DNA from 2 places in the Paracidovorax sp. genome. Region 2 is predicted to be linked to the other one. Evidence: predicted binding sites of a transcription regulator. Region 2 holds the regulator's gene; the other holds the start of a gene.
What was found. Region 2 encodes LexA, which represses DNA repair genes until DNA is damaged. Its sites were predicted from a motif close to ACTGTATNNNNATACAGT; they were not measured.
Positions count from the first base shown of each region.

Region 1: recA (recombinase RecA) is a predicted target of LexA. The motif match lies at 6,156-6,173, and genes of this name have one in related genera.

Region 1 is NZ_JBXYZY010000029.1:90,829-102,825, forward strand. Features, by position in the region: gene AC3A84_RS11635 (Crp/Fnr family transcriptional regulator) at 1-92, opposite strand, end outside; gene AC3A84_RS11640 (2Fe-2S iron-sulfur cluster-binding protein) at 185-1,357, shown strand; gene AC3A84_RS11645 (adenylate/guanylate cyclase domain-containing protein) at 1,376-1,879, shown strand; gene AC3A84_RS11650 (DUF4148 domain-containing protein) at 2,012-2,365, shown strand; gene AC3A84_RS11655 (DUF4148 domain-containing protein) at 2,753-3,145, shown strand; gene AC3A84_RS11660 (sensor histidine kinase N-terminal domain-containing protein) at 3,254-4,696, opposite strand; gene AC3A84_RS11665 (response regulator) at 4,795-5,490, opposite strand; gene AC3A84_RS11670 (MarR family winged helix-turn-helix transcriptional regulator) at 5,573-6,091, opposite strand; gene recA (recombinase RecA) at 6,235-7,332, shown strand; gene recX (recombination regulator RecX) at 7,454-7,951, shown strand; gene AC3A84_RS11685 (tripartite tricarboxylate transporter substrate-binding protein) at 8,100-9,080, shown strand; gene AC3A84_RS11690 (DUF1631 family protein) at 9,103-11,463, opposite strand; gene secF (protein translocase subunit SecF) at 11,595-11,997, opposite strand, start outside.
Region 2 is NZ_JBXYZY010000021.1:32,767-44,763, forward strand. Features, by position in the region: gene AC3A84_RS07170 (porin) at 1-854, opposite strand, end outside; gene hrpA (ATP-dependent RNA helicase HrpA) at 1,441-5,496, shown strand; gene AC3A84_RS07180 (hypothetical protein) at 5,694-6,353, opposite strand; gene lexA (transcriptional repressor LexA) at 6,686-7,360, opposite strand; gene AC3A84_RS07190 (asparaginase) at 7,450-8,418, shown strand; gene adk (adenylate kinase) at 8,521-9,177, opposite strand; gene kdsB (3-deoxy-manno-octulosonate cytidylyltransferase) at 9,350-10,135, opposite strand; gene AC3A84_RS07205 (Trm112 family protein) at 10,132-10,317, opposite strand; gene lpxK (tetraacyldisaccharide 4'-kinase) at 10,418-11,428, opposite strand; gene AC3A84_RS07215 (ExbD/TolR family protein) at 11,467-11,898, opposite strand; gene AC3A84_RS07220 (MotA/TolQ/ExbB proton channel family protein) at 11,945-11,997, opposite strand, start outside.

The sequences.
Region 1 (11,997 bases), on a different contig from region 2:
GCGATGCGGTCCAGGCAGGCATCGCCCAGCCCCTCGAAGAGCGCGATGCGGCGCAGGGCCAGGCTGGAGCGTGCGGGGGCGGAGTCATGCATGGAACGGGGCGCTGCTAGGAAGGACGGGGCGCGGATTATGCTCAGCCCCCGCCGCGCGCGCAGCCGCCCGGCGCTACAGCCCTGCTCGCCACATGCCCACACCGCCCACCCCAGCCCATCGCCCCGCCTGGCCCACCGCGCGCAATCTGCGCTGGACCAGCGGCCTGGTGCTCTGGACGTATGTGGCGCTGCACCTGGCCAACCATGCGGCGGGGCTGGTGTCGCTGGACGCCGCCGAGGCCCTGCGCCGCAGTCTGCACGGCGCCTGGGCGACGGTGCCGGGCACGGCGCTGCTCTACGGCGCCTTCGCTACCCACCTGGCCATGGCCTGCGTCGCGATCTGGCAGCGCCGCAGCCTGCGCATGCCCGCCATCGAGGCCGCGCGGCTGGCGCTGGGCCTGGCGTTGCCGCTGCTGCTGGCCGCGCACGCGGTGGGCACGCGCTGGACGGACGACTGGCTCGGCGTGGAGCCCAGCTATGCGCGTGTGGTGCGCGCCATCTGGACGCCCGGGGGTCTGAGCCTGCAATGGCTGCTGCTGGCCGCGACCTGGGCGCACGGCTGTCTGGGCCTGCACCTGGCGCTGCGCAGCCGGGCCGGATGGCAACGCTGGCAGCCGCTGCTGCTCGCCGGCGCGGTGCTGCTGCCGGTGCTCGCCGCGCTGGGCGTGGTGGCGATGGCACGCGAGCTGCAATGGCGGGGCCTGCCCACTGCGCCCGCCCCGACGGAAGCCGGCGCTGCCGCCGCCCGCGCCCTCGCCGAACAGTTGCGCCTGGGCTGGCTGCTGGCCCTGGCCGCACTGCCGGCGCTGCGCTGGGGCTGGAGCGCCGCGCGCCGCCGGCACTGCCAGGCCGGCCGCACCGTCACGCTGCGCTACCCGGACCGCACGGTGCAGGTGCCGCGCGGCTTCACCGTGCTGGAGGCCAGCCGCGAGCACGGCATCGCCCATCTCTCGCGCTGCGGCGGACGGGCGCGCTGCTCCACCTGCCGCGTGCGCGTGCAGGCCGCTCCCGGCGCCTTGCCCCCGCCGGGGCGCGACGAGCGCCAGACCCTCGCGCGCGTGCAGGCGCCGCCGGACGTGCGGCTGGCCTGCCAACTGCGGCCGCAGGGCGATGCCGCCGTGACGCCGCTCTTTCGCGCCCAAGGCGCCGACGGGGCCGACGCCGCTGCGGCGCCGCTCGCTTCGCCGGCGGCCTACGAGGAGCGGCCGGTGGCTATCCTGTTCGTGGACCTGCGCCGCTGGTCGGGCCTGGCCGAGCGGCAGTGACCGTTCGACCTGGCCTGGGTGCTGGACCAGTATTTCGCCCATGTCGGCGCGGCGGTGCAGGCCAGCGGCGGCCTGGCCAACCAGTTCATCGGCGACAGCGTGATGGCGATCTTCGGCCTGCGCACCGACCTGCCCACGGCCTGCCGGCAAGCGGTGCAGGCCGCCGCGCTCGTCGAGCAGCGCATGGACGCCTGGAACGCGGAGAGCTTCGCCGCGCAGTTCGGCCATGCGCTGGACTTCGGCATGGGCCTGCATGCGGGCCGGGTCGCGCTGGGACGCGTGGGCTGGGGCGACACCACTACGTTCAGCGCCGTGGGCGAGGTGGTGAACACCGCCAGCCGGCTGCAGGACCATTCCAAGCAGGCCGGCTCTCGCCTGGTGCTGTCGCTGGAAGCGGCCTGCCTGGCCGGCGTGGCGGACTCGCTGGGCCATCCCCTGCCGGCGGCGGTGCGCGGGCGCTCGCAGCCGCTCGACGTGCTGCACGTGCCGCACCCCGCGCTACAGTGGCCACCGGCAGGCTAAGCATTCATCCATCGAACCAATTGAAGAAAAATTGTGCGTTTAGGCACATACAAAGATACGGGAAAACCCCAAACTTCCTCCCATGCAGCCGGCAATCCCGCCACTGCAGCAGACCTAGAAGGAAGAACTCTCATGAACCGCCATACCCAGCACCTGATCGCCATCGCCGCCGTTGCCGCCGCCGCTTTCGCGGGCTCCGCATCCGCAGCCACCACGTCGCAGGAAGAGTGGTTCGGCGCTCAGCCCGTCGCCCAGGGCGCCCCGCTCTCGCGTGCAGAAGTGCAAGCCGACCTGAATCTGTGGAACCGCGCCGGCCTGGGCTCGATCAACTCGGGCGAATACAGCGACGTGACCAACCCCATGTATGCCCAGCGCCTGGCCACCTACCAACGCCTGCGCAGCGGCCCTGAATACGTGGCTGAAGTGCAGCGCCTGGGCGGCAGCGTGAGCACGGCCGGTGCCGCAGCGCAGCACAGCGTGAACTGAAACGCAGCGGCGCGCGCGGGCATTGCCTTCGGAGTGCAAGCGCGGTAAGCCGCTGTAAGAAACAGAGTGGAAATAGCCTGTGTGCCATCCATGGCGCCGCCGGCGCGGCCTTGAGCGACATCGCCAGGGCCGCGCCGGCGGCGCTGCTGTCTGCATGCGGTTTTCAGAGGGAGAACCGGCAGAAAGCCCACAGCGGCGAGCGCATGGGAGCACACGTCCGTCGGATGGGACCTGACACGAATACCTGCGTTTTCGTACACGTGCGGTCCCCGACCGAGCGCGACACTGAAGTCCCTGCAGCGAAAGAAGCTGCCGCGGCAAACCCGCTGGCAACACCCTCTTTTCCTTTCACTGCATCCCTCTCACGTGTCATTCGAAAGGAACAACATGAACCGCAAGCAACTCATCGCCGCCGCCACCCTGGCTTTCGCCGCTACCGGCGCAGCCGTCGCAGGCCCCATGGGCAGCGCGACCGTGTCGCAGGAAGTCTGGGCCGGCCCCGCGCCTGCACCCATCGTCTCGGTTACGAACCGCCCGGTGACCACTGCAGAAGTGATGGCTGACTGGAACCTGTGGCAACGTGCCGGCCTGGGCAGCTACCAGGTGGGTGAAGGCTCTGCCGCCAATGACCCGATGTACCCCCAACGCCTGGCCGAGTACCAGCGCCTGCGCAGCGGCCCGGAATTCGTGGCTGAAGTCCGTCGCCTGGGCGGCGAGCCCAGCACCTACGCATCGGTCTATGAAACCCGCACCTGGCCGACCGCCGGTACGGCGGAATAATCGGTCGTAGCCCGGCCGAGCCGACCGCACCCGTGCGGTGCGGCACCGCCAGAGTCCGACCTGAAACCCGCGCCCTACGGAGCGGGTTTTTTCTTGTCTGCTGCGAGTTCAATGCGCGGGCGAGCGCCCCGTGAAGCGCACGGTGAACCGTGCGCCGGGCGGCAACTGCCCCGGATGGGCATCGTCCAGCTGCACGCTGGCGCCGTGCTGGCGCGCAATCTCCAAGACGATGGGCAGGCCCAGCCCGGAGCCATCGGCTTCGGTACCGAGCGCCCGGTAAAAGGGCTGGAAGATCAGTTCGCGCTCGGCATCGGGCACGCCGGGGCCGGAATCCTCGATCTGGATCAGCACCACATGGCCGAAGGTGTCGGCCAGTACGCGCGCCGTGACCACGCCGGGATGTTCGGCACTGGAGGGCGTGTAGTTCATGGCGTTGTCCAGCAGATTGCGAGCGAGTTCCTTGAGCAGCGTGGCGTTGCCCTCCACCCAGACGCCGGGCGCACCAGGCTGCTCGCCTTCGTAGCCCAGGTCGATGTGGCGGTCCAACGCGCGCGGCACGCAGTCGCGCACCACCTCGATGACCAGCCGCGCCAGGTCCACCGGCTGGCGCACCAGCACGCCGCCGCCTTCGGCGCGGGCCAGCGCCAGCAGCTGGTTGACGGTGTGCGTCGCGCGCATGCTGCTGCGGCCAATCTGCTGCAGCGAGCGGCGCAGCGCTTCGGTGTCGGAGCCCTCGCGCTGGGCCAGGTCGGCCTGCATGCGCAGCCCGGCCAGCGGCGTCTTGAGCTGGTGCGCCGCATCGGCGAGAAAGCGCTTTTGCGTGGCGATGGATTCGTTGAGCCGCCGCAGCAGGTCGTTGACCGAATCCACCAGCGGCGCGACTTCCATGGGTACGGCCTTGTGGTCGAGCGGCGAGAGGTCGTCCAGCTTGCGCGCACGGATGCGCTCTTCGAGCTGCGAGAGCGGCTTGATGCCGCGCGCCAGCGCCAGCCATACCAGCAGCACCGCCAGCGGCAGGATGGCGAACTGCGGCAGCATCACGCCCTTGATGATTTCGGTCGCCAGCATGCTGCGCTTCTCGCGCGTTTCGGCCACCTGCACCAGCGCGGCGGGCGCGCCCGGCAGCGGCACGCGCACCCACAGATAGGCGATGCGGATGTCAATGCCGCGCAGCTCCGCATCGCGCAGCCGCACCTCGGCGGAAAAGGGCTTCTCGTCGTCGGGCGGCGGGGGCAGTCCGCGCTCGCCAGAAAGAAAGCTGCCGTCCGGCGCCAGCACCTGGTAATAGACGATGTCGGATTCGTCGGCGCGCAGGATCTCGCTGGCCGGCTGCGGCAGGTTGAACTGCACGCGCTCGCCCTGCACGGTGACCAGCTGCGCGAGCGCGTGGGCGTTGTATTCCAGCGCCCGGTCGAACGGCTTGTTGGCCAGGCCCTGCGCCACCAGCCAGGTCAGCGCCAGGCTGACGGGCCACAGCAGCAGCAGCGGCGTGAGCATCCAGTCGAGGATCTCGCCGAAAAGGGAGCGCTGTTCACGCTGGAAGATCTTCATGGCGCACGCCGCAAATACTTGAAGCAAATAGCGCCCTGGCGCAGGTGGATCAAGCGCATATAGCTATTGAAAACATAGCAAATGCGCTACTTCGCGCATCAGGCGGCCGGCCGATCGGCGGGTGCCGCCACCTTCTCGAGGCAGTAGCCCAGCCCGCGCACGGTGGCGATGCGGATCGGGCCGCGCTCGATCTTCTTGCGCAGGCGGTGGATATAGACCTCGATGGCGTTGTTGCTCACCTCTTCGCCCCATTCGCAGAGGCGCTCGACCAGCTGCTCCTTGCTGACCAGGCGGCCTGCGCGCTGCAGCAGCACCTCCAGCAGGCCCAGCTCGCGCGCCGACAGCTCCACCATGCGCCCGTCGATGGTGGCCACGCGGCCGGCCTGGTCATAGACCAGCGGGCCGTGGCGGATGACGCTGGTGGTGCCGCCCATGCCGCGCCGCGTCAGTGCACGCACGCGCGCTTCCAGCTCCTGCAGCGAGAACGGCTTGGCCATGTAGTCGTCGGCGCCGAAGTCCAGGCCTTTGACGCGCTCGTCCACGCTGTCGGCGGCGGTGAGGATCAGCACCGGCATGGCCGATCCCCGGCCGCGCAGGCGCTTGAGCACCTCCAGCCCGTGCAGGCGCGGCAGGCCCAGATCGAGGATGAGCAGATCGAATTCGCTGTTAGCCATGAGCGCGGCGTCGGCCTCGGCGCCGCTCGCCACATGGTCCACCGCCGCGCCGGAGCCGCGCAGCGTGCGCAGCAGTCCATCGGCCAACACCTGGTCGTCTTCGGCGATGAGGATGCGCATGGGAATGTCTCCTGGATTCTTCTGTGGGGCACAGCGGGGGGCGTGCAGCGATTCTAGGAGCGGGCCGGCCGCACGGGGGCGTTCACGCCGCGCTGCCGTCGCCGCCGGCATAGGCCTCCAGGCCCAGCGCGACCACGGCCGCCACCTCGGCGCCCACGGCGTCTCGGAACTCCACCTCGGCCCGCGCCACCGCGCGCTGGAAGGCCTGCAGCCAGGCCCGCCCCGTGGCCGTGAAACGCACGCGCCGTGCGCGCGCATCCAGCGGATCGGGCTCGCGCACCACCAGGCCCCAGGCCTCGCACTGCTCCACCAGCGCCGCCATGGACTGCTTGGCCATGCCCGCCCGCGCGGCCAGGTCGGTCAGCCGGTCGCCCTGCAGCGAAAGGTGCCGCGTGATGTGGATGTGCGCCGCGCTGACCTGCTCGCGCGCGGCGAGGTTGGAAAGCGCCAGCGGCACCTGCACGTCGTGCGCCATCAGCTCCAGCACGCGCGCATCGAAGCGGCGCATGGCGTGGCCCAGCAGCCGGCCCAGGTGGGTGAGGCGCCAGGCGTCGTCGCGCAAGTCGGCGGGCGAAGGATTTGCAGGGTCGGTGGAAACCATCCGGATATTGTCAGGCAAACTGACCATTTGATGCATTGCAGAGCAGATACACCACCCCTACACTACTGTTCAAGCATCCAGCCTGTGCTTAACAGCAGACAGTCCTGGAACCCCGCACCTCACCGTTTCTCAAGGAGTTTTCCATGGACGTCGCCGTCAAGAACCCCAACCCCGCCCAACCCGTCAACGCCGAAAAGGCCAAGGCCCTGCAGGCCGCGCTGGCCCAGATCGAGAAGCAGTTCGGCAAGGGCACGATCATGCGCCTGGGCGAAGGCGAGGTGATCGAAGACATCCAGGTCGTCTCCACCGGCTCGCTGGGCCTGGACGTGGCCCTGGGCGTGGGCGGTCTGCCGCGCGGCCGCGTGGTCGAGATCTACGGCCCGGAAAGCTCGGGCAAGACGACGCTCACGCTGCAGGTGATCGCGCAGATGCAGAAGCTGGGCGGCCAGTGCGCCTTCGTCGATGCCGAACATGCGCTCGACGTGCAATACGCCCAGAAGCTGGGCGTGCAGCTCTCCGACCTGCTCATCAGCCAGCCCGACACCGGCGAACAGGCCCTGGAGATCGTGGACAGCCTGGTGCGCTCCGGTGCCGTCGATCTGATCGTGGTGGACTCGGTCGCCGCGCTCACGCCCAAGGCTGAAATCGAAGGCGAGATGGGCGACGCCCTGCCGGGCCTGCAGGCCCGGCTGATGAGCCAGGCGCTGCGCAAGCTCACCGCCACGATCAAGAAGACCAACTGCATGGTCATCTTCATCAACCAGATCCGCATGAAGATCGGCGTGATGTTCGGCAGCCCCGAAACCACGACGGGCGGCAACGCGCTGAAGTTCTACGCCTCCGTGCGCCTGGACATCCGCCGCACCGGCACCATCAAGAAGGGCGACGAAGCCATCGGCAACGAAACCAAGGTCAAGGTGGTGAAGAACAAGGTGAGCCCGCCCTTCAAGACGGCCGAGTTCGACATCCTCTTCGGCGAAGGCATCAGCCGCGAAGGCGAGATCATCGACATGGGCGTGGAAGCGCGCATCATCGAAAAGAGCGGCGCCTGGTACGCCTACAACGGCGAGAAGATCGGCCAGGGCCGCGACAACGCGCGTGAATTCCTGCGCGAGAACGCCGACCTCGCCATCGAGATCGAGAACAAGGTCCGCGAAGGTCTGGGCATCGCCCTGCTGCCCGGAGGCGCACCGGCCGAAGGCGCGGGCAAGACCGAAAAGGCCGCCAAGGCCGAGAAGTAAGCCGCAGCCCAACAGCAGCCCGCCCGGCGACGGGCGACGGGCTTGGGGGCCCCAACAGCGCCAGGCGCCCTGCGAACGGGCGCCTGGCGCTTCCATTTCGATAGCATCCGCCACATCCACCATGGGTTTCGCCAGCCTCTCCCTCAAGGGCCGCGCCCTGCGCCTGCTGGCGCAGCGCGAGCATTCGCGCAGCGAGCTGCAGACCAAGCTGGCGCGCCACGTGCAGGAGGGCGATGACCTCGCCGCCGTGCTCGACGAGCTGGAGGCCAAGGATTTCATCAACGCCGAGCGCGTAGCCGAATCGGTGGTGAACCGCCGCGCTGCCCGCCTGGGCACCCAGCGCGTGGTGCAGGAGCTGCGCAGCAAAGGGCTGGACGACGCGCTCGTGCGCGCCACGGCCGAGCGCCTGAAGGACACCGAGTTCGAGCGTGCCCGCGAGGTCTGGCGCCGCCGTTTCGGCAGCCCGCCTGCCAGCCTGCAGGAGCGCGTGCGGCAGACCCGCTTCCTCGTCGCGCGCGGCTTCGGCGGCGACACGGTGCGCCGCGTGCTGGGCAGCGCGGCGGACGACGCCTCCGAAGGCGACGCCGGAGACCAAGGCGGCTGGGACGACGAGGCCTGACGCACAGGCGCCCTGCTGTCCATCCGGCTCATGCCGGCACGGCATAGCAGCCAGACCGCGCAGCCCTCTCGCCATACCGGACGGCAGCGGGCATAGTGGCTCCCCGCCGCTCGCCCCGCAGGGCGGCGAGCGAGAGGAGACATTCCGCATGCAGAGAAGACAACTGGCTGCCGCGCTGATGGCGCTGGGCACGGCCCCCCTTTCCACCCTGGCACGGGCGCAGGGTGCGCTGTCCTCCCGCCCCATCCGCATCGTCGTGCCCTTCAGCCCGGGCGGCGTGGCCGACCTCACGGTGCGCAGCGTGGCGCAGAAGATGGCCGCCTCGATGGGCCAGAGCATCGTGGTGGACAACAAGCCGGGCGCCGGCGGCATCGTGGCGGCCGACGCCGTGGCCAAGGCCGCACCCGACGGCCACACGCTGCTGCTGATGTCCAATGGCACGGCCGTGAGTGCCGGCCTCTTCGCCACCCTGCCCTATGACACGCTCAAGGACTTCGCGCCCATCTCCACGCTGGGCTATTTCGATCTGGCCGTGCTGGTACCCGCGGGCAGCCGGTTCGCGTCGATGCAGGCGTTGATTGCGCACGCACGCGCCCATCCCGGTCAGCTCAACATCGCCACCATCAACACCGGCAGCACCCAGCATCTGGCGGCCGAGCTGCTCAAGAGCATGCTGGGCATCGACGTGCAGGTCGTGCCCTTCAACGGGACACCCGCTGTGGTGACGGCGCTGCGCGGCGGACAGGTGGATGCGGCGGTGGAGATCCTCGCGCCGGTGATGGCCCAGGTCACGGGCGGCGCCCTGCGCGCGCTGGCCGTGCTGGGCGCCCGCCGCGCCCCCGCGCTGCCGAACACGCCCACGGTGGCCGAAAGCGATGCCGCCGGCCGGGGCCTGGACGTGGCCTCGTGGAACGCGCTGGCAGCACCCGCACGCACGCCGCTCGAGCTCATCGCCCGGCTCAACGCCGAGGTGCAGAAGGCCCTGGCCGCACCCGATCTGAAGCAGACCCTGCAGGGATTCGGCGTACAGGCGCGCGGCAGCACGCCCGAGCAACTGGCGGCCTTGCTGGCAAGCGAAGTGCAGCGCTGGTCCGCCGTGATCCAGCGGGCGGGCATTCCGAAACAGTGAGTTGCGCCGTTGCGGGCCCGGCTCAGCCCAGCAGGCGCTCCGGGTTGGCGCCGATCTTGGCCAACGCATCGCGCGTGGCCCGGGTGGTGATGCCCTCTTCGTCCTGCGCCACCAGCAGCCCCGCCTGCAGGTAGGCGCCCAGGCGGCGCAGCTGGATAAGATAGTTGCGGCCATCAGGCGCAGCGAACAGGTGCAGCTGCCGGCGCTCGCTACGCCAGGCATATTGCACCTGCGAGGAGGAGCCGTTGTGGTCCAGGGTGAACCACTGGCCCGGCAGCAGCTCCTGCGCCGCTGCCAGCGCCTCGGCCGACACGGGAACATCGTTGTCTGCCACCACGTGGATCGAGGAGGCGTCGATGCCCAGCAGCATCTCGATGCTGTCGGCATTGAGCGGCATGTCGCCCAACATGTCCTCGGACAGATAGTCCTCCAGCCGATCCAGCCGCTGCACCAGGGCGTCGATGTGGGCCTGCGGAATGGCCGCGGTCTTGGACAGGAAGGCGTCGGCCAGCGTGTCGGTCAGCACCTTCATCTGCGCGTCCTGGGCGGCATCGTGGACGCCCACCAGCGCCAGGCCCTGGCGCACGCGCTGCAGCAACGCCGGCAGGCTCTGGATGACCTGCGCCCGGTCGGTGCGATTGGGCTTGGCGCTGGCAGCCCAGACCAGGTCGGCGGCCGTGCGCTTGAGCGCGGTGGTTTCCGCGTGCCTCGGGCCGTCACGCACGGCAGACAGGGCCAGCACCTCGGCCCAGGTCTTGAAGAGGAATTCGCGGATCTCGTCGCGCACCGGCATGTCCTTGAGCAGGGAACGCAGCTCGATGGTGTACTGGATGGCAAGGGTCTCGCGCTGCTCCACCTGCTGCGCCACCGTCACCAGGCGCGCCGTATCGGAACGCTCGGTGAGGAAGCCGGCGAGGAATTTCTCGAATTCGTCGTAAACCAGCTGGAAGACGCGCTGCCCGGTTTCCGGATATTGCTCGATCACTTGCACCACGCGGCGGATCTCTCGTTCGATGGCACTGCCACCAATGACCGACGGATCGAAGCCCAGCACCACCGCGCCCATGCGGTCGATGAGCAGGCGCGCGGGGTGATTCATGTCTCCGAAGAACTTGGGCTCGGCCAGTGCCACGCGCAGCACCGGCACCTGCAGGCGGGCGAACCACACACGCACCGAGGGCGGAATGCGGTCTTCGCTCAGGATGCTCTGAAACATCAGCGCCACGACCTCGATGACGGCCTTCTCGCTCGGGTTGGAAGCCTTCTCCTTGAGCTCGGCGGCCCGATCGCGCAACTGGCCGGCCAGTTGCATGATCGACGCCGGGCTGTAGTCCTCGACCATGCTGGCCAAACCGCTGACATAGAAGCTATCGGCCTGCACACGCTGAGCCGCCAGCGCCTGAGCCAACGCCGAAGACGGTGCAGCGACAGGTGCCGGGGCAGAGCCCGCCCCGGTGTCCGGCACGGGGCCGTCGGAGGCGAAGCCCCCGCCGGTTTGACCCAGCAGGCGCCACAGCTGCCCCATCACGCCCTGCGCCCGCATGCGCGCCCGCCCCATGGGCGTGGCCGGCGCGGTGCCGTCGTGCTCTGCCTCATCGCCGCTCCAGGCGGCTCCCGGCTGCGGGAAGGCCTGCTGCCCCTGGCCGGCGGAGCCCCCGGGACCACGCCCCGGGCCCTGGCCCCGGCTGGAGTTTGCAAAGCCCTTGGGCACGCCCGCGCTACCGCTGGTGCGGCGCACCCGGGAGCGCAGGTCATTCATCGCCTGCACACCCTGCGCCTCCAACAGCGTTATCGCCTGCTGGTACTGCGCCTCGACCAGCCGGGAGAGTTCTCGCTGCAAAGTGTCCAGGGGCAACTGCAGGTCGGCGCGTGGCAGGCCCGCATGCACCCATTGATCCACCAGCATGAGGCACAGGGCCTCGGGCCGAAGCACATCGCCGCTTTCCAGCTCCATGCCATCGAGCTGAAGCATGCGCTGTCGCAGCCCCTCATAGGCGAGATCGGACTGCTCGGCCACCGTGAGGGCCAGGCGGGATGCGACGATCTTGCTCTCGACCACGTCGTCGCTCAGCAGCTCGAAGCCGTCGAAAGACCCAGACAGCGCGCTGCGTGCGGTATTGACCACCGGCGCTAGGCTGCTGCGCCAGGCGAGGGCCAGGCCCTCGATCCAGGTATGGCGGTATTGCTGGTAGCGCGTGAAGGCGTCACGCCAGGCCTGCATCTCCCGCTGGGTGGCCGTCTTGCCCGTCAGTTCGAGCAGGTATTCGTGCAACTGCGCATCCAGCGCTGGCAGGCCCGCGCACAGCCCTTCCACGAACCGGTGCCGCACGACACGGCCGAGCCGGCGGTGGGAAGGGGATGACGGGGAGGCTGCGCTTTGCATGGTTGCAGGATCTTAGCGGCACCCTCGGCGCCTGCCGTAGGGGCAAACCGACACCCTTTGACGCCGAGAGCCCTCTTTGCCGGGCCGGTGCCTGGGTACGCGGCCGCCGACCCGGCGGCCGCGCCGAATCTTCAGACGGTGGCCCCTGCGTTGGGATCGTTGGGATCGCCTTCCTTGCGGGCCGGCGCCTTGACCAGGTCCTCGCGCTTGACACCCAGCCACATGGCGATGGCCGCGGCCACGAACACCGACGAATAGATGCCGAACAGGATGCCGATGGTCAGCGCCAGCGCGAAGTAGTGCAGGCTGGGGCCCCCAAAGAAGAACATGGAGAGCACCACCGCCTCGGTGGAGGCGTGGGTAATGATGGTGCGGCTCATGGTGCTGGTGATGGCGTGGTCGATGACCTCGCGCGTGTCCATCTTGCGGTACTTGCGGAAGGCCTCGCGGATCCGGTCGAAGATCACCACCGATTCGTTCACCGAGTAGCCCAGCACCGCGAGCACGCCCGCCAGCACGGCCAGCGAGAACTCC
Region 2 (11,997 bases):
CGGATCAGGCCTGCGCCGATCTTGGCGCCCGCCACTTTCACGTACCCGTTCACGGCCAGGCGCGTGTCGGTCTTGCTGCTGCTGTTGAGATTGCCGAACACCAGGTCGGTGGCCGACGTGGTGTTGCGGCCGTTCTGCCGGTCGTAGGCCAGGGCAGCGCCCCAGGTGGGCGCGTCGTACTTGACCAGGGCGGACCACTGGCGGCAGGCCTTCTTGTCGGTGGCGCTCTCGCCGGCGCAATTGGTGCCCACGGGGCTGGGGCCGGCGTTGACCGTGTCACGGCCGAAGCTGTATTCGGCGCCCAGGGTGAGGCCGCTGAAGGTGCCCCGGTAGGCCAGGGAGTTGTCGGCGCGGGCGTTGGGGATGTAGCTGTCGAGCGAGCCTGCGGCGTACACGGCCGGGCCGATCACGTCGGCATCGAGCATCGAATAGAACAGCATCGAATACTGGCGGCCTGCCGTCACCGTGCCCCAGGGGCCCTGCAGGCCGACGAACGACTGGCGGCCAAAGCCGCGGCCGCCTTGGCCCAGCGTGCCCTGGTCGGGCGCGAGGCCCATTTCCAGCGTGAAGATGGCCTTGAGCCCGCCGCCCAGGTCCTCTGTGCCGCGAAATCCCAGGCGCGAGGGCAGGGTGCCCGTGTTGCTGGGCATGCGGTTCAGGCCGTCGCCGCCGGCGCCCACGTTGGTGACATGCTCCACGCCGACGTCGATCAGACCGTAGATATTGACGCTGGAGCCGCCCGCGGGCGGCGTCTGCGCATGCGCTGCCAGGGCGGCCGTGGTGCCGATCAGGGCTGCGCACCAGTGGTGGCGGGTGCCGCGTTGCTGCTTCTTTGTCGTCGTTTTCGTGTTCATGGATGTCTCCTTCCAATCGCCCGTGCACGGGCCGTCCATGGCGCTGGAGCCCAGCGATGGTCCGTGTGCAGGTCGCGCTACTCTCTGGTCGTTGATGCCGTCCGATCGGTGCGGCATGTGCTGGGGGCACTCGGTGGTGCGGCAGCCGGGCTGGGGGCTGCGCGCTGCGGGATGGCTGTCGGCCGGGCCACGGCCCGCACGTGACGGAAGGCGGATCGCTTCCATGCAGTGGCGGCGCAGTGCGGGAGTCTTCGCAGGCGAAGGCGCGGCGGGGGCGAACATCTCGACTTGTGTCTCCGTGGTTCCGATCCGGGCGGTGGGGCCCGGCATCAGTGCAGCCTGTTTACAAAGGTTATCGTTAGTCAGGCTATCGGATAAAGTCTATAACTAGTTGTTGATCCGCATGAATTGGTAGAACCTCTAGGTATGGCAGGCGCCAAACGGATGCATGGCATGCGCAGGCCTGGCACGCGCGCCGGAACAGGCCCTGTCACCATAGGCCACGGGGCCGTGCGCGGCATGCCGGCGGGGCCATGCACTGCGGACCGCACGGCAGCGGCGGCGGGCTCGGATAATGCAGCCCTTCATGAACGAATCCGCGCCTTCCCACCTTCCGCCCGCCGCGCCCGCGCTGCGCATCGAATTCCCCGAATCCCTGCCCGTCTCGGGCAAGCGCGACGAGATCATGGCGGCCCTGAGGCAGCACCAGGTCATCATCGTGTGCGGCGAAACCGGCTCCGGCAAGACCACCCAGCTGCCCAAGATCGCGCTGGCCCTGGGCCGGGGCCGGTGCAATGCCCGCCCGGGCGAGAAAGGCCAGCTCATCGGCCACACCCAGCCGCGCCGCATCGCCGCCAGCAGCGTGGCCAAGCGCATCGCGGAAGAGCTGAAGACGCCCCTGGGCGAGGTGGTGGGCTACAAGGTGCGCTTCCAGGACCGGCTCTCCAAGGGCGCCTCGGTCAAGCTGATGACCGACGGCATTTTGCTGGCCGAAACGCAGACCGACCCGCTGCTCAAGGCCTACGACACGCTCATCATCGACGAGGCCCACGAGCGCAGCCTGAACATCGACTTCCTGCTGGGCTACCTGCGCCAGATCCTGCCGCGCCGGCCCGATCTGAAGATCGTCGTCACCTCGGCCACCATCGACGCGGACCGGTTCGCCAAGCACTTCGAATCGGCCAAGGGGCCGGCTCCCGTGATTTACGTCTCCGGGCGCACCTTTCCGGTGGAGCAGCGCTACCGTCCCTTCGAGGACAGCCGCGACTACGGCCTGAACGAAGCCATCGCCGACGGCGTGGATGAACTCTGGGCCGGCAATGCGGGCGGCGACATCCTGATCTTCCTGCCCGGCGAGCGCGAGATCCGCGAGGCCGCCGACCATCTGCGCAAGCACCTCGCCCACCAGCCAGTGATGCGCAATGCCGAGGTGCTGCCGCTCTTCGCCCGCCTGTCGCAGGCCGAGCAAGACCGCATCTTCGAAGGCCACACCGGGCGGCGCATCGTGCTGGCCACCAACGTGGCCGAGACCTCGCTCACCGTGCCTGGCATCCGTTACGTCATCGACGCAGGTACGGCGCGGGTCAAGCGCTACAGTTTTCGTAGCAAGGTGGAGCAGCTGCTGATCGAGCCGGTGAGCCAGGCGGCCGCCAACCAGCGCGCCGGCCGCTGCGGGCGCGTGGCGAACGGCATCTGCATCCGCCTCTACGACGAGGCAGACTTCAATAGCCGCCCGCGCTTCACCGATCCGGAAATCCTGCGCTCGTCGCTGGCCGGCGTCATCCTGCGCATGAAGTCGCTGCACCTGGGCGATGTGGCGCAGTTCCCGTTCATCGAGGCGCCTTCGGGCCGCGCCATCGCCGACGGCTACCAGCTGCTGGGCGAACTGGGCGCGGTGGACGACGCCAACGAGCTCACGCCCATGGGCGTGGAGCTGTCGCGCCTGCCGCTCGACCCGCGCGTGGGCCGCATGATCCTGGAGGCGCGCGAGCGCCAGGCGCTGGAGGAGGTGCTGGTGATCGCCTCGGCGCTGTCGGTGCAGGACGTGCGAGACCGCCCGCTGGAGGCGCAGCAGCAGGCCGACCAGGCGCATGCCAAGTTCGACGACGAGAAGAGCGAATTCAGCGGCTACCTCAAGCTCTGGAAGTGGATCAACGAGGCGCGCGGCGGCGCGCCCAGCCTGCCGTCGGCCCGGGCGCAGAAAGAAGCTGCCCAGCGTGCCGCCCGGCAGGGCACGCGCGCCCAGGCCAGCCTGCCCGTGGCCCAGCGCCTGACGGCTGCGCACGAGCCCGCCGATACGGCCGCGGCAGCGCAACCCACCCACAAGCTCAGCAACCGCCAGTACGAATCGCTGCTGCGGCAGAACTTCATCAGCATCCGCCGCCTGCGCGAGTGGCGCGACATCCACACCCAGCTGCTCACGGTGGTGACCGAGCACCGCTGGAAGCTCAACACCACCCCCGCCGGCTACGAGCAGATCCACCTCTCGATGCTCGCGGGCCTGCTGGGCAACGTGGGCGCCAAGAGCGACGAGGAAGACTGGTACCTGGGCGCGCGCGGCATCAAGTTCTACAAGCACCCGGGCGCCCACCTGAACAAGAAGCCCGGGCGCTGGATCGTCGCGGCCGAGCTGGTCGAGACAACGCGGCTCTTCGGCCGGGGCATCGCTGCCATCGAGCCGCAATGGGTCGAGCAGATCGGCGGCCACCTGCTCAAGAAACAGCTGCTGGACCCGCACTGGGAGAAGAAGGCCGCGCAGGTCTCGGCGCTGGAGCGGGCCACGCTCTACGGCCTGGTCATCTACAACAACCGTCGCGTCAACTTCGGCAAGGTCGATCCGCATGCCGCGCGCGAGATCTTCATCCGCGAGGCGCTGGTGGGCGGGCAGTGGGAGACGCGCCTGCCGTTCCTCGCTGCCAACCAGAAGCTCATCGCCAAGGTGGAAGAGCTGGAACACAAGTCGCGCCGGCAGGACGTGCTGGTGGACGACGAGCTGATCTACGCCTTCTACGACCAGCAGCTGCCGGCCGACATCTGCACCGGCGCGGGTTTCGAGGCCTGGTATGGCGAGGCCTCGCGCCAGAACCCGGACCTGCTCAAACTCACCCGCGAAGAGCTGATGCGGCACGAGGCCGCCGGCATCACCAGCAACGCGTTCCCAAAGACCGTGCGCCTGGGCGGCGTGGACTGCGCCGCGAGCTACCTGCACGAACCCGGCGACGCGCGCGACGGGCTGACCGTCACGGTGCCGCTCTTCGTGCTCAACCAGGTCAGCGACGAGCGCTGCGAGTGGCTGGTGCCCGGCATGCTGCAGGCGAAGATCCAGGCCCTGCTGAAAAGCCTGCCGCAGCGCCCGCGCAGCCGCTTCGTGCCGCTGCCCGAGAGCGCGGCGCGCATCGCCGAGCTGTTCAGCACGCCCGAGCGCTTCGGCCAGGGCAGCCTGACCGATGCCCTGCTCAAGCAGGTACGCGACGAGACCTCGCTCGACGTGAAGCGCGCCGACTTCAAGCTCGACATGCTGAGCCCGCACCTGTTCATGAACTTCCGCGTCGTCGATGAGCACGGTCGCCAGCTCGGCCACGGCCGCAATCTGGGCGCGCTCAAGGCCGAATGGGGCGCCAAGGCGCGTGGCGCGTTCCAGGCGCTGGCCGGGCTGAAGCTGGGCCAGGGTTCGGGGTCGAAAGAGCCTGCGGCCCAGGTAAAATCTTCGCAGTCAGCTATCAAAAATGAAGCAAAAAGGAGCACAGGTGCTCCGGTGCCGGCTGCGGCTCCCTCCGCGCCGGCGGTGCCCGCGGGCCAGCGCTACACCGCCTGGACCTTCGGCGAACTGCCCGAGCTGATGGAGATCCGCAAGGCAGGCCAGACGCTGATCGGCTTTCCGGCCCTGATCGACGGCGGCGATGCGGTCAGCATCGAGGTGTTCGACGAACCGGAGGTGGCTGCGGCCAAGCACCGCGCCGGCCTGCGTCGGCTGTTCGCGCTGCAGATCAAGGACGCGCTCAAGTACCTGGAAAAGAACATCCCCGACCTGCAGAAGATGGCCGTGGCCTACATGCCGCTGGGCACGCAGGAAGAGTTGCGCAGCCAGATCCTGGACATCGCCCTGGACCGCGCCTTCCTGCAGGACCCGCTGCCCACGCACGAGGCCGAGTTCAAGCGCCGCGTGGACGAAGGCCGGGGCCGCCTGACGCTCATCGCCAACGAGGTGGCGCGCCTGGCTGGCACCATCCTGGTCGAATACGCCGCCGCCGTGCGCAAGATCAAGGACACCAAGAACGCGCCCGAGGCCACGCAGGATGCCCAGCAGCAGCTGCAGCGCCTGATGCCCAAGAGCTTCATTGCTGCCGCGCCCTGGACGCAGCTCGCGCACTTCCCGCGCTACCTCAAGGCCATCACGCTGCGACTGGAGAAATACCGCGCCGACCCCGCGCGCGACGCCTCCCGCCTGACGGAGCTGCGCCCGCAGGAGCAGCGCTACTGGCGCCTGGTGGCCGAACGTAAGGGCCAGGTCGATGCGCGCATGCAGGAGCTGCGCTGGCTGCTCGAGGAGTTGCGCGTGAGCTTCTTCGCGCAGGAGCTGCGCACGCCCCAGCCGGTGAGCGTGAAGCGGCTGGACAAGCTCTGGGCGCAGATCAATACCTGAGGCGCCCGGCGGCGCAGCCGCGTCCTCGGTGGCCACGTGACATGCGCTGCTGCTGATGGCGATTTTGCTGCTGGTATTGATGCCGGCGCAGCGCGCACCGGCCCTCGCGTCTGGGACCGCCACACCTCGCACCCGGCTGATGCGAGGTGTGGGCCGGCCGCGCCTGCGCGGCCACGTCTGTGGTAGGCGAAGGCTGATTACAACGCCAGGCGGCCCTCCGATGCCACCAGCCGGTCCAGCTCTGCACACACGTCGGCCATGCGGCCGGAGATCACCAGCCGGGCCGGTTCGCCCACCTGCACCCGGCGCAGCACCCGCAGCAGCGGGCGGGGCGCCGCGGAGCGGGCCTCGCTGGCGGCGCCTGCTGCGACCGAGCCACCGGCAGGGTGAAAGCGGTCCGCATTGGCCGCTGCAGCCGCGCGGGCCCGGGAGGCAGGTACATTCATCCACGGCGTTGCTGCAGGCCGGCGCGCGTGGGCCGGCGCTGCATTGGCAGGCATGACGGAGGTCGCCGGTACGGCCGATGGCCGCTTGATTCCTCCTGCGAGCCGGCCCCTGGAAGGGCGGGGGACGCCGTAGGGCTCCAGTGCGCCGGTGGATGTTGCGAGCGCTACGGCGGTGCCAGCGGCAGCGGTTGGCGCCGCCGTCCAGGCCGGGAACGGCCCGGCAGCGTGCTGGCTTGCAGGCTGCTGCGTGGCTTCAGGTGCGGCTGTGGCGGAAGCGGAGGTGGCGGGCCGCGAGGCATCGGCCGCTTGCAGCGCCGGCAGGCTCTTATGGCGGGCAGGGCCGCCCAGGAACTGGGTCAGCGCCTTGACGGGCTGCGACAGCGAAGTGAGGGCAATCAGGGCAATTCCCATGTGAAAACTCCATCGTGGTTCGTGCCGCGCACTGCGCCGGCGGGATCTGCATTCGGTGGACAAGGGCGAGGGCCGACTGACTGCCTTGCTGGGGGTCGATCTGCTGCACGCATTGCGCGCCTTGCGATGATCGACGGGCCATTCACTCCGTCTGTCACACCGTGCGTTCGATCTGCCGGCTTCGTGCGAGGGCACGGAGGGTTGAACACAGGCAGGATTGCCATTGGGCGACTCGCCGCAGGGTTGGCCTGTAGGGCTGGGGGGCGCAGCGCTGTGCGCTGCACTCCCGCACTAAGGCCAGACGCCCGCCACCTGCGGCGCGCCGTGCCGCCTTACATCAGCATGGTGTTGCGAATGAGACCGACGGCGAGGCCTTCGATTTCGAACGGCTCGCCAGGCTGGACGGTGATGACGGGGTAATCCGGGTTCTCGGGCAGCAGTTCGATGCCGCTGCCGGTGCGGCGCAGTCGTTTGACGGTGACGTCGTCACCCAGTCGCGCCACGATAATTTGCCCGTTGCGGGCCTCGCGCGTGGCCTGCACTGCGAGCAGATCACCGTCCATGATGCCGACGTCCCGCATGGACATGCCGCGCACCTTGAGCAAGTAGTCGGGCTTGTGCTGAAAGAGGCTGCCTTCCACGCTGTAGGTCTGGTCCACGTGTTCCTGGGCGAGAATCGGCGAGCCTGCAGCCACGCGGCCGATCAGCGGCAGCATGAGCTGCGATAGGCCGGGAATGGGCAGGTGGAACTGCGTTCCGCGTGCGGCGTTGATGGAGCGCACGGTTTCGCTGCGCAGGCGGATGCCGCGCGATGTGCCGCTGACCAGTTCGATCACGCCCTTGCGTGCCAGGGCCTGCAGGTGTTCTTCGGCCGCATTGGCGGACTTGAACCCCAGTTCTGCAGCGATTTCTGCCCGGGTGGGCGGTGCGCCGGTGCGCGAGATGGCGGTCTGGATGAGATCCAGGATCTGCTGCTGGCGGGCGGTGAGCTTGGGGCTGTCGAGCATGGCAAGGTTCCAGTGCGAAGCGGTGGCCGGAGGACCGGCGGGACTGTTTTTTAATCCAGTAACTGTATTTTTGACCAGTTTTTTGAAGGATGCAAGTGGGCGCTAGAAAAATGGTGGTGTTGGGCACGGGCGGCACGATTGCCGGAACGGCCAGCGATGGAGCGGACAACATCGGCTACAAAGCCGGTCAAGTGGGCGTGCAGCAGTTGCTGGGCGCTGTTCCGGGTCTGGCCCGCGCGGCTGGGGGCGAGCTGGTCGCCGAACAGGTCGCCCAGCTGGACAGCAAGGACATGGATTTGAACGTCTGGATGCGCCTGGCACAGCGCTGCCAGGCGCATCTGGCGGACCCGCAGGTCCAAGGCATCGTCATCACGCACGGGACCGACACGCTGGAGGAAACGGCGTGGTTCCTGCGGCTGGTGCTGGAGGCTTCCAAGCCCGTCGTGCTGACCTGCGCGATGCGGCCGGCGACGGCGCTGACGCCCGACGGCCCGCAGAACCTGCTCGACGCTGTCGCCGTGGCGTCCACGCCGGGCGCGCGCGGCGTGGTGGCGGTAGCGGCCGGCGTGCTGCACGGCGCTGCGCTGGTGCGCAAGGTCCATCCCTATCGTGTGGACGCGTTCGACTCGGGCGACGCAGGGCCGCTGGGCTGGGTGGAAGAAGGCCAGGTACGCCTGGCCCGTGACTGGCCTGACGCCGCGGCGATCCACGCTGGCGCGTCGGCGTTGCTGGCCAGGCCTGCTGATAGCTGGCCGCGGGTGGAGGTGGTGCTGAGCCATGCCGGCGCCAGCGGCCGGCTCGTGGATCTGCTGGTGGCCGACGGGGTCGATGGGCTGGCCGTGGCCGCCACAGGCAATGGCACCCTGCACCAGGATCTGGAGGCGGCGTTGGTGCGCGCCCAGGCGGCAGGGGTGCTGGTGCGCGTCACCTCCCGTTGCGGTCTGGGCCGCGTGCTGCCGCGCCCGGGAGATGCGCTGGCGGCCGACGAGGAGGGCCTGGGCGCCGTGAAGCTGCGAGTGTCTCTGTTGCTGGAATTGCTGGCCGCACCGAAGGGCTGATCGCTCATCGGTGTGATCGCCCCATGCAAAACGCCCCGCAGTGCGGGGCGTCTTTCTTTGCACCTTCCGCCCAACAAAGGGGCAGAAGCAGGCCGGGGCCTTTCAGTGGGAGAGCGCCTGCAGCGCGCGCTGCGTGATCTCTTCGACCGTTCCCGTGCCGCTGATGGCGCGGTACTTGGGAGCGTTGTCGGCGTCTTGCTGGGCCCAGGTGGAGTAGTAGTCGACCAGCGGACGGGTCTGGGCGCTGTACACCTCCAGGCGCTTCTTGACGGTCTCTTCCTTGTCGTCTTCGCGCTGGATCAGGTCTTCGCCGGTCACGTCGTCCTTGCCTTCGACCTTGGGCGGGTTGAACTTGACGTGGTAGGTGCGGCCGCTGGCCGGGTGCGAGCGGCGGCCGCTCATGCGTTCGATGATGGCATCGAAGGGTACGTCGATCTCCAGCACGTAATCGAGCTTCACGCCGGCGGATTTCATCGCGTCGGCCTGGGGGATGGTGCGGGGGAAGCCGTCAAACAGGAAGCCTTGGGCGCAGTCGGGCTGGGCGATGCGCTCCTTCACCAGATTGATAATGAGATCGTCGCTCACCAGCTGGCCGGCATCCATGACGGCCTTGGCTTGCAGACCCAGCGGCGTGCCGGCCTTGACGGCAGCGCGCAGCATGTCGCCGGTGGAGATCTGCGGAATGCCGTATTGCTTGCAGATGAACGCGGCCTGGGTGCCCTTTCCTGCGCCGGGCGCGCCCAAAAGAATCAGCTTCATGGATGTCCTCTCAATGTTGAATTTGGCTGGCAACCGGCCGCAGGCGAGCGTGCGCCAGCCGGGTGCAATCATTGCGGGCGAGGATAGCACGCGATAACTGCACCAAACTGACGCGTCATCGGCACGACGCAAGGGGCTGCTAGGTGCGCCGCAGCAGGCGCGGCGGCGGTGTTCAGCCCAGCAGCGTGCGCACCCGCTCCAGATCGGCCGGCGTGTCCACTCCCGGGCCCGGCGAGGCATCGGTCACATGCACCGCGATGCGGTGGCCGTGCCAGAGCGCGCGCAGCTGTTCCAGCGCTTCGAGCCGTTCGGTGGGCGCGGGTGGCAGCTGCGGGAAATCGCGCAGGAAGCCGGCGCGGTAGCTATACAGGCCAATGTGGCGCAGCGGCGCATGGCCCGCCTGCACTGCTTCGGCGGTCTTCCACCAGGCGGTGCCGGCGGCATGGTCGCGGGCGTGGGGAATGGGCGCGCGGCTGAAGTAGTGCGCGAGGCCCCGGCCGTCCAGCACCACCTTCACCACGTTGGGGTTGAGGTAGTCCTCCACCGTGTCGATGGCGTGGGCGGCGGTGCCCATGCGGGCGTCGGGGCGGGCGGGCAGGAGACCGGCCACGGCGTCGATCAGGGCCGGGTCGATGAGGGGCTCGTCGCCCTGCACGTTGACCACGATGTCGTCGCCGGCCAGGCCCAGCAGCTCGCACGCTTCGGCCAGCCGGTCGCTGCCGCTGGCGTGGTCAGGGCGGGTCAGCACGGCCTGCACGCCGTGGCGGCTGCAGGCGTCGAGGATGCGCTGGTCATCGGCGGCGACCACGATGCGGCGGGCGCCGCTCTGCGCGGCGCGCTGCGCCACGCGCACCACCATGGGCAGACCGGCAATGTCGGCCAGGGGCTTGTCCGGCAGGCGGCTGGAGCCCAGGCGCGCCGGGATCAGCACGGTGAATTCGGGCGCGGCCTGGCTCATGCGGCTTCGATTTCCTCGTCGGTCAGCGTGCGGGCTTCGTTTTCGAGCAGCACGGGGATGCCGTCGCGCACCGGGTAGGCCAGGCGGGCGCTGCGCGAGACCAGTTCCTGGCGTTCGCGGTCGAAGGAAAGAGGCCCCTTGGTGACGGGGCAGACCAGCAGTTCGAGCAGTTTGGAGTCCATGGCTTGGAGCCGCACAGGGCGGGAGGGGTTATGGGATCGGGACAAGGCGGAGGAGCCGGCAGGCCAGGCCGGACGCTGGGGCCGTGCGGCGCCGCCCGCGTCAGCTGGATGCCGCCGATGATAGCGACGCGGCCCGGGCCCGGGCCAGCCGTGCGTCCATGAGCGTGAAGAACGCGGGCGGCAGCTCCAACGCGAGCGGCACGGCCAGCGCCTGGGGGTAGCGGGCCCAGAGCTTGACGGCATCCTTTTCGGTGCAAATCAGCAGCGGGCCCTTGTCTTTCGGTGGCTGCCAGCTATCGAAATCATAGTGATCTGGCAGGCTCTCGGTGCGGGCCAGGGTCAGGCCCTGGCCGCGCAGCATCTGGAAGAAGTCGTGCGGCCGGGCGATGGCGGCCACTGCATGCAGCGGCTGGCCGCGCAGCGAGGCCAGCGGCGCGCGGCTGCCGTCTGCCCGCACGGCCTCGGCCGCCAGCCCGCGCTGCAGCGCGAAGGCGGGGGCCGTGGTCCCTGCGGGGCAGGGGCCGGCGTGCAGTACGGCGTCCACGGGCCGGGGCCAGGGTTCGCGCAGCGGGCCGGCGGGCAGCAGCCAGCCGTTGCCCACGCCTTCGTCATTGAACACGCACAGCTCGAGGTCGCGGGCCAGGGCCAGGTGTTGCAGGCCATCGTCGCAGACGATGACGTCGGTGGCGGGGTGGGCGTTCAGCAGCGCCCGGGCCGCCTCGGCGCGCTTGGCGGCGACGAAGACCGGCACGCCCGTGCTGCGGGCCAGCAGCGCGGGTTCGTCGCCCACCTCTGCGGCCGTGCTGTGCGGCAGCACGGCACGGCAGTCACGCGTGCTGCGCCCGTAGCCGCGCGAGACGATGCCGGGCTGCCACCCGTTCGCCTGTAGATGGCGCACCACGGCCTGCGTGATCGGGGTCTTGCCCGCGCCGCCGGCGATCACGTTGCCCACCACCACGACCGGCACCGCGGCGCGGTAGCTGCCCAGTAGGCCCGCGGCGTAGAGCGCGCGGCGCGCGGCCGTCAGCCCGCCGTAAAGCCACGCGAGCGGCAGCAGGCAGCGGGCCACGGGGCCGCGCCGCGACCAGGCTTTGTGCAGCATGGCGGCCATGGGCGGGTGTTTGTTGCGCGGGGTGGGGCGGCCGCGCGCTAGCGTGCAGCCGCCTTGCCGGAGGACTGGGTGGCGAAGGTGATCTGCGAGAGGCCGACGCGCCGCGCAGCCTCCATCACGGTGACTACCGACTGGTGGGGGGACGAGGCGTCGGCGCTGATGATGACGATGCTGTCCTTGCCGGTGGCCGATGCCGCCGACTGCAGTGCGCGGGCCACGCCTTCGACGGCCTTGCCTTCCACAGCGGTCTTGTTGATGGCGTAGCGGCCGTCGGCGGCCACCGAGACGATGATTTCCCGCGGCCGGTCGCGCTGCTGTTCGGCGTCGGCCACCGGCAGGGTCAGCTGCAGCTCGGTGAACTTGCTGTAGGTGGTGGACAGCATCAGGAAGATGAGGATCACCAGCAGCACGTCGATGAACGGGATCAGGTTGATCTCGGGCGCATCCTGGGTGCGGGGGCGGAAGTTCATGGCGTGCGGCAGGCAGGCGAGGGGGCGGCTCGGGCGGGGCGCTGGCTTACTTGCGCAGCCGGGTGAGGTGGCGCAGGAACTGTTCGGCTGCCAGTTCCA